Regions from separate parts of the Rossellomorea sp. YZS02 genome, predicted to be linked through region 4. Evidence: riboswitches for the same ligand, from Rfam matches in the RefSeq annotation. Region 4 holds a riboswitch; each other region holds the start of a gene.
The links. Region 4 has a riboswitch for cyclic di-GMP ahead of SLH55_RS11525 (anti-repressor SinI family protein). Riboswitches for the same ligand answer to the same signal wherever they lie in the genome.

Region 1: it holds a riboswitch for cyclic di-GMP, as region 4 does, so the genes downstream of both, SLH55_RS05030 (amidase) here and SLH55_RS11525 (anti-repressor SinI family protein) in region 4, are expected to answer to the same signal.
Region 2: it holds a riboswitch for cyclic di-GMP, as region 4 does, so the genes downstream of both, SLH55_RS23260 (PAS domain-containing protein) here and SLH55_RS11525 (anti-repressor SinI family protein) in region 4, are expected to answer to the same signal.
Region 3: it holds a riboswitch for cyclic di-GMP, as region 4 does, so the genes downstream of both, SLH55_RS22410 (EAL domain-containing protein) here and SLH55_RS11525 (anti-repressor SinI family protein) in region 4, are expected to answer to the same signal.

What each region holds. Positions count from the first base shown of each region.
Region 1 covers NZ_JAXBLY010000003.1:195,645-197,845, reverse strand. The annotation lists gene SLH55_RS05035 (BCCT family transporter) at 1-949, opposite strand, end outside; cyclic di-GMP riboswitch class I at 1,136-1,218, shown strand; gene SLH55_RS05030 (amidase) at 1,261-2,151, shown strand; gene SLH55_RS05025 (oxidoreductase) at 2,169-2,201, shown strand, end outside.
Region 2 covers NZ_JAXBLY010000016.1:8,337-10,537, forward strand. The annotation lists gene SLH55_RS23255 (methyl-accepting chemotaxis protein) at 34-435, opposite strand; partial or broken gene SLH55_RS23260 (PAS domain-containing protein) at 475-870, opposite strand; cyclic di-GMP riboswitch class II at 930-1,012, opposite strand; gene SLH55_RS15680 (AAA family ATPase) at 1,080-1,607, opposite strand; gene SLH55_RS15685 (helix-turn-helix transcriptional regulator) at 1,726-2,201, opposite strand, start outside.
Region 3 covers NZ_JAXBLY010000035.1:4,455-6,655, reverse strand. The annotation lists gene SLH55_RS22420 (CAP domain-containing protein) at 1-84, opposite strand, end outside; gene SLH55_RS22415 (DNA-3-methyladenine glycosylase) at 263-847, shown strand; cyclic di-GMP riboswitch class II at 947-1,028, shown strand; gene SLH55_RS22410 (EAL domain-containing protein) at 1,060-1,809, shown strand; gene SLH55_RS22405 (ABC transporter permease subunit) at 1,934-2,201, shown strand, end outside.
Region 4 covers NZ_JAXBLY010000010.1:71,013-73,213, forward strand. The annotation lists gene SLH55_RS11520 (hypothetical protein) at 1-529, shown strand, start outside; cyclic di-GMP riboswitch class I at 929-1,088, shown strand; gene SLH55_RS11525 (anti-repressor SinI family protein) at 1,119-1,259, shown strand; gene SLH55_RS11530 (helix-turn-helix domain-containing protein) at 1,295-1,615, opposite strand; gene SLH55_RS11535 (YwpF-like family protein) at 1,711-2,151, opposite strand.

The DNA of each region.
Region 1 (2,201 bases), on a different contig from region 4:
AACTTCCCAACCAGCTCTTATCTGACCGGAATGTGCTGACCTGGATAAAGTGATCCACATAAAATCCGAAAGAAGAGATGAATGAATCAACAATGAATCCTCCGGGACCGAATAATAAAACAAATAGAACCAATCCAAAGGCTAATCGTACATTGAAATTACTCAGGATTTGGATCCCTTTATGCAGTCCGGTTGCAGCTGAAATGGTCGACACGATCACTAAACAGACAATGATCGCAAGCTGGGTTGAGAATTGATCAGGGATTCCGAAAAGGGCAGACAGACCGTAACTTGCCTGTAAACCAAGGAATCCGATCGGTCCGATTGTACCTGCGGCGACCGCAATGATGGCAAAAGCATCGATAAGGGTCCCGAGGAAACTGTTTTTAAGCTTTTCCCCAAAAATGGGATACAGAAGGGTGCGGGGTTTCATCGGCATCCCCCTGTGATAATGGCCATACATCATGACGACGGCACTCAATGTACCCAGGATGGCCCAGGCAAGAAAACCCCAGTGCATAAAGCTTTGGGACAACGCCGGCATGATAGCCCCGGCGGTCATGGGATCGACTCCCTCGTGCATCGGTGGAACCGTCATAAAGTGGTACATAGGCTCTGCGGCAGCCCAGAACACGCCTCCCCCGGCAAGCAGGGTAGCCATGATGATCGATAACCATTTAAATGTTCCGATCTCCGGTTTTTCCATATACCCTAACCGGACGCCTCCATACTTAGAGAATGCCAGATACAGAGCTACGATGAAGTGTACCAGCATTAACACTTGCCAGAAGGCCCCGAAGTATGTCGAAGACCAGGCGAAGCCTTTGTTTACAAAGGCAGTAACACGATCGAGACGAACGAAAGCCGCGACAACGAAAAGAATAAGTAATCCACCACTGATGGCAAATACAGACCAATCAATCTTGGATTTGTGATGCTTATTAGACATATAGAATAAATGCTCCTTTAATATTCATTGAAAAACACAAGGTCCTACTATCTCACAGGGGGAAAAGAGTTGTAAAGGGAACGAAAAGAATTCATAAAAGACAATTTTTGTCACGGTTAAAATTTGGAAAATTACATCTTTTCAACGGTAAAAAAAGAACTATACTAAAGAGTAAGAATAAAACAAAACTGAAAAAGGCAAACTTGTTGAAAAACAAGGACGCAAAGCTATGGGCCTACCCGATTTCGAATGGTCGCCAGGCTGCCAGGCTCCTCAAAAGGGCCAAGGCTCAGGGAAGAGGAGAATGAAAGATGAGAAGATGTTGGAAATGGGTTTGTATTTGTTTGATCATGATGAGTATGATTTCTAATCCATCAACTGAAAAGGCAGCTGGTGCAGACATGAGAGGGAAAAGTACGTGGCTTTGGAATACAATGGAGATTATCACACAAAAAGAAGAAATCATTGACTTCTTTAAATCCCATCATGTAGATGAAGTTTATTTGCAAGTGAATCCAGCAGTGGAAAAGGAATACTATCACCAATTTATCGAAATGGCGAATGGTGAAAATATACATGTATACGCATTGGACGGGGCACCAAAATGGGCGACCGTAAAAGGACAAACCTCCCTTAGTGCCTTTTTTGATTGGCTCTCTGCATACCAGCTTGAAGCAAGTGAGACTCAACGATTCACCGGAGTTCATCTGGATGTTGAGCCTTACCTTTTAACTGGATGGACAACCGCCTATGGGAAGACGGTGTTGAACTATCAAAAAATGGTCAATATAGCAGTGGATCGCTCCAATTCGCTTCAACTGCCATTAGGGATGGATATTCCATTTTGGTTTGATGAAAAAACATACAATAATGAATTTGGGAAAGGGAACCTTGCTCAGTGGGTGATCGGACAAACGGAAGAAGTTGGTATCATGGCATATCGTGATCTAGCCATTGGAGGGAATGGGATCATAGAGCTTGTCAGAAATGAAATGGCTTTCGCCCAGTCTGCAGGGAAAAAAGTGAAAGTTGGAGTGGAGACCGCTCCATCTGCAGAGGGGAATTTCCTGACTTTTCACGAAGAAGGGGCGGCTTTCATGTTTGATGAGCTTGCGGTGGTTGACGCGGAGTATGAAACCAATTCATCTTACAAAGGAATCGCTGTCCATCATTACGGAAGCTGGAAGGAATTGTTAGAATAAGAGAGGAGGCATGAATGATGTCGAAAGTAGCCTTGGTTGCAGGGGCGACC
Region 2 (2,201 bases), on a different contig from region 4:
ATTTCAAGAACCATTTTAATCCTCTACCTGCACTTACTCATTATTAGTAGTAAGGTTTTCTAACTTATTAATGGTGTGATCAATTTCATTTTTAGATTCTGTAACGATTCTTTGTAAGTCATCTGATATCCGATTAACTTTCAGGAGTTCATTTGTAATATTCTCAATGTTGGCATTAACCTCTTTAATGGCTTCATCCGCATTCACAGAAAGCTTTCTGACTTCCTGGGCGACTACGTTGAATCCCCTTCCGTGTTCACCCGCTCTGGCTGCTTCAATCGCGGCATTTAAAGCAAGAAGGTTGGTTTGAGAAGAAATATTTTTTATCGATTTTGATGTTTCATCAATTCGATTAATTTGCTCTCTTAAAGACTCTAATGCTTCTACTTTTTCATTGGAATTGGCCATAACTGATTGAACTAGATTTTTCGGCATGCTCTTTAATTGGGAAATGATCTCTACCGTGGTATTTTCCCTTTTTGTAATGTCTGTGGCAATCTTCAGTACGGCATGGACAGAACCATGTCCATCTAAAATCGGAATATATGTTGCTTCCAGCCAAAGTTTATTTCCATGTTTATCGACTCTTTCAATTTTCTCTTGAGACTTTTTCCCACTCCGAAGATTGTCCCATAACTCAGTATATTCCTTGCTTTGGCTATATTCTATCGTGCAGAACTGTTTGTGATCCATCCCTTGCATTTCCTTCACACTGTAGTTCATCGCATCAGCGAAGTGATCATTTACCCAAATAACCTTTCTGTCTAAAGAGAATTCAATCATCGCCAAATTTGTTTCAAGAGCTAATAAAACATCCTTTATATCTAACACTTGGGTGCTAGTCTTACTAGTTAATTGGTTCATATACATATCCCTTTCATTTATAGCTTTTCGTTTTAAAAATAAAAAAAGCCAATTAAACAATAAAGTTCAATTAGCCGGTTGCGCTAGTTGCTCCCCGATTATCCAAGCGCCCAAATACAGATAATCATTCATAGCATCTAAATTTATATATTTGCTATATCGGCAGTTTCTAAGATATGTTTAGATTGAGCGATCAACTTGGGTCCGGCTAATAATCAGCTACTTACCTTTCTCTTTATGTTTTCAACTATATCTTTAACGGTCACATTCTCAGTACTTATATATTCCCCAAAATCGTTTTCAGAATAAGCCTTCAAGCACTTATCCGTTTGTTGAAAACACCAATTTCCTTCTTCTTCTCCACGCTCTCGCAACCTCTTATAGATCGTCTCCTTGTCTGCTGTTAAACAGAAGTGGTAAGTGTGTGGATCTAAACGTTTGAATCCATTATAAATATAGTCATAGTATTCGAGTTTCCTAATCGTCATAGGGACAATCAAGTTCACATGATACCTGGAGATGAGCTCTCCTGCCATCTTAACCGTCAACTCTTTCCATAGTTGTAAATCTTGAAAATCCCCTGTTTGAGATTCACGCTGTTTTATTTCTTGGGGCAATACATTCCTTAACATGTACCCGACTTCTTCAGGATCAAATAACATGCTGTTTTCAACGACTTTCAGGAGTTCATCAGAGATAGTGGTCTTCCCGACTCCGAACGCCCCGTTTATCATGATGATCATGATTATTTCAACTCCAATCTCAATCTACTTTATCGTTTTTCCAATTTACCAACCGAAATACATTTTCCGACAAACCCCATTCCAATAAGGTGAGGCATCCACCGATGACTATTTCGTTTCATTCATCACGTTTGTTAAAGAATAAACCCATTCTCCCCTTCAAAACGTCCAATACTTCTTCCGGCACTACTCTTATACTGATATCCTCACCAAGGAACATGATCCAATTGGCCGTTTCCTTTACTTCTTCGCGTTTAGTCACATCAATAAAAGTCTTTAGAACCCCAGTACTGTGGTATGGATTCGTATAAGAAAGGGAAACGTTTTTAGGATGATATTTTTTGAATTGAGCAATCGCTTTCGGACCAAGTTCAATGACTAGGTTGATGACTTCTTCCTGCTTTTTCAGTTTATCCAGGATCTCTTGTTCACTCTTCCTTTTTCGATTGGGATACGGCTCTACATCGGTAAGGTGGTCGACTGAAAAGATCTGTTTCTTTTCATCATCCAAATTGAACCCTTCAATATGCCAATGACTCTTTTCCCGATAGAGTTGCAGGAGATAAATAGGATGGGGTTTTTTGACCTTCTCTT
Region 3 (2,201 bases), on a different contig from region 4:
CAGTGTATCGTTTTTATCGTTGTTATTACAGCCAGTCATCATCATGAACGGGATGACGGCGCAGATGAAGATTCGTTTTTTCATGAGAGTCCTCCATTTTGTAATTGCCTAAGATAAGGCTGATAACAGTTTTTAATATGTACGCCTGCCAGATTCTTTATCCTGTTAAAAATAGGTTTAAACGACGTACAGATTTAATTCTGTAAGGTTAGGGTATACCTATCATGAAGATCGATTAATTCTGTATGAGGAAGTGAAATTCATGAAACATATCCCTTTACCCTCCTCCTTTTACAAGCAGCCAACATTGGAACTCGCCAAGGCGCTACTGGGTTGCATATTAGTGAAAGAGACGGAGGAAGGAATGGCTTCAGGATACATCGTGGAAACGGAAGCCTACCTTGGACCGGAAGACAGGGCTGCCCACAGTTATGGAAACAGGCGTACGAAACGGACGGAAGTGATGTTCCATGAGGCAGGCCGGATTTATACATATGTCATGCATACTCATTGTCTGGTGAACGTTGTGAGCGGGGAGAAAGAGAAGCCTGAAGCGATCCTCATTAGAGCGGTAGAGCCACTTGAAGGAGAGGAGCTGATGGCATGCAGGAGACCCGGTCATGTGAAGAAGAATTGGACTAATGGTCCAGGAAAACTGACGAAAGCGTTAGGCATCACGATGGAGGATTATGGAGGCCGTTTCAATGAGCCACCGCTCATGATCACCAAAGGATTTTCCCCTGAAAACATTTCTTCTGGAAAACGAATAGGGATTGATAACTCAGGAGAGGCCAGGGATTATCCATGGCGTTTTTGGATCAGTGACAACCCGTATGTGTCGAAGTAAACACTTTCTTTATGAATTTTCAAATAATTTATAGAAAACACACCCCAAAAGTACTAGTTTGTGGTATATTTTTCTTATAAACATCTTCATAATCGTACATTCGACTGGGGGGCTGTGAACCTAAATGATAGATGGGCGCTTACATTTAGGGGAGCCAGTAGCGCAACCGACCACATGCGAACGCGGGGAATGCGTTTTTGTGTGGTTTTTTTATGAAAAAAACAAAACTAAAGAGAGAGTATAGGGGTCCTATGAACATCTTTACTATTTTTCAAGACGACTTTATCTATCACGATTTTCAGCCATTATATGATATGGGTGAACATCGAACCCTCTATGCTTATGAGGGTCTGTTACGGAATAAATTCAACGAAAATCCTGAAAGTGTCTTTCAATCGGCGATGAAAGCAAATATCCTGTACAAACTTGATACTCTATCCATTTCTAAAGCCCTGGAAAGTTTTTCGGTTAATGGGCTAAAGGACTGTAAGCTGTTTCTCAATATTTATATCACAACGATTCTTCATCCGAGTTTTCACACGTATTTTTCCGACCTTATGACCCGTTATCCTGATATAAAGGGGCGCCTTGTACTGGAGATTAACGAATCCAGTGCAGAAGAGTTGTGGCAGAATCCATTATTAAAAGAGTCATTGAAAGAATTGAAGCAATATGGTGTCTGGTATGCCATTGATGACTTTGGGCAGGGGACATCATCCATCAAGAAATCGATTGAGTATGAGCCTGAGATCATCAAGCTGGACCGCTACTTTGCCATGAATTTAGCTAAGGATGAAAAGAAACAGAGATTCCTTTCTTTCTTCAGTCAATTTTATGGGAGTGATACATTGATTGTATTGGAAGGAATCGAAACGAAACAGGATATGCAGGTGGCCAAGGAAATCGGGATCACCATCGGACAGGGATTTTATTTAGGAAGGCCAAGCCGGCTGTTGGCTTAATAGAAGAGCGACTCTCTAATAGGGAGTCCTTTTTTTGTTATGTAATTGCCAGACTTGAAATAAAATTGAAAAATTTTAACATTTCTATTAAACTGAGGAAAAAGAACAAAAGGGGATCCATACTATGAAATTTCTCATCTATCCGATTAAATTGATATTCTATTATATTCTTGGTCTGTTTGGGATTTTAGCCGTGAGTATAGCACCTGAAGTGTTCAGGGAGAGGGGGCTGTACAATGTTGTAGGGTACCTTGAGGAATTTGTGAAATTTATCTTTATATTCCTCGATGGGGCGAATTGGAGTTATTCGTACAAAGGTATCACCGTCAGTTTTCTGGATATGCTTTGGGGTCCATATGTATATTCCCTGCAGATTGTAGGGGGGGCGTTGG
Region 4 (2,201 bases):
TGAAAGAAGTTTGAAAATAAAAAATGGAGGGGGAGAAGATTTTCATTATTCAATCAAAGTCAATAACAAACAATCAGATAAGAAGCTTTTTAACGAGTTAGAATTGAAAGTTTACGCAGGAAACAATTCTATAAAGATCTTTGATGATAAATTAAAGAATTTCAAAGGTTTCAAGCCAAAAGAATTAGAAAGCGAAAAAACTGAATCCCTCCAATTTAAAGTGATAATGCCATATGAATTAGGAAATGATTTTCAAAGAACCTCAGCTTTTTTTGAAATTATAATTACAGTAGTGCCTTCAGACGGAAATACACTACCTGATGACCCCAAAGATACAATCAACAATCCTCTTACACCTGTGAACTCTGACCTTAAGAATATTCCATCAATACCAGTTGAATCTCAAGGACCCAAGCTCCCTAACACCTCTACAAATCTTTACTTTTTATTAATGTTGGGCTCACTTTTAACTACAGTGGGGTTCATAATTATTTATCTAAATAAACGTCTATTAAGGAAAAAAGAATAATAAATATATAGGAAGGGGGGATGAAATGTATAAAAAGGTTTGTAGACGTTGCACAAGACCTTCTTATAGTAGCACGGAAACTGGTGAATGGGTATGTCCAACCTGTAAGAATGATTTATCGAACCAACCGTTCTATAATGCTAGTAATTACCAGAATATTAATGGAAAAGTCCTGCCTCTTAAGAAAAAACTAGAAAGCTATAAAAATAGTATCATTTAATAGCTTTTTCGACATAATCAAACATGCATTTTTAATAAACCAGTAGCTAATACACCTCTATTTGTTGTAATATGGGATAATATGTAAAAATATAGTGTATATTAAATTGACAGAATAGACAAAAAACAACACGTGGTCATATGATTTGGTAGTATAATCGAAGTAGTTCGAAGGGAAGAGTCAGATAAAGGCAAACTTATTGAAAGATGAGGACGCAAAGTCACAGGTCTAAGGTTTAAAAGTAAGCATATCTTAATTAGCATCTTGAATAGGGTGAACAGAAACTGAAGGATGAAGAAGGTGTGGTTATTTGAAAACTAAGATGGCTGGATTGCCTGGAATACATACCTGTATTTTGGGAGGGAATTTATGTTGACAAATCGTGAACTTGATCTCGAATGGATGGAACTTATTAAACAAGCACTGGACGCTGGAATTTCTAAAAAAGAAATTAGGGAATTTCTTCACAGTCAATCCCAGGAAATGAAAGCCGAGTACAAAGTGATTTAATATAAATAAAGTCTTGCGAGTTCTATCGCAAGACTTTATTTATTGCCTAATTTCCATTTATTGAACTCAATGAACTCCCGGAATTGCTCCTTGGAAATACCTGAATCCATTGCTTCTTCAGCGATCTTTAGCCACTCATGATCTATATTCTGTTCTTCAGGTTGATCATATAATAGTGCATCCAGAGGAATGCCTAAAGCAGTAGAAACCTTTTCAAGGAATTGAATAGAAGGGTTTTGTTGAAGGTTACGTTCAATTGAACTTAAGTATGACTTTGCCACTCCTGCTTTTTCAGCAAGCTCGGTCATCGACATCCTTTTTTCTTGCCTGTATTTTTTAACTCTCTCTCCAATCATTTGGGACACCTACCTTGAACTTCTTATAAGAAGTCACCATATTAATTCCAATTATATCATAAAATTCACAATGAAAATTCCTTCATCTTGCATCATTAAACGCTTGGCCGTGCCGTAGCAGGAATCCTCGGCTTCGACACCATCTTTTCGCGGAACTCTCGAACCAATTCATCCCCGGAATATCCCTTTTGCACTAAGTCATCAAGCAATATTTCCGCATACTCATTCCGCTGTTTCTTCAATTTTCCCTCGAACATAATGCTAATGTGCTCATCCATTTCTTTAATACAGCGGATGGATGTCATGAAAGCGGCCGGATCATTGGCTTCATGGGAAATCACGACCTGAATCTCCAAATCTTCCTTACTTTGCTGGGCCTTTTGAAAGAACTCGATGTATTCATTCGACAAATACGTTTCGACAAGCCACGTTTTTTGTCCGTCTTCTTTATTGATAATCAGACCGTCCACAAGCTCAAAGTCACGCAGTTCATCATTCTCCACAACTTGCAGTGAAATCACTTTAAAGGTTTTCATGAACGAACATCTCCCATTTAAAGGTTTTATCAAATTATATCACAGGGCGA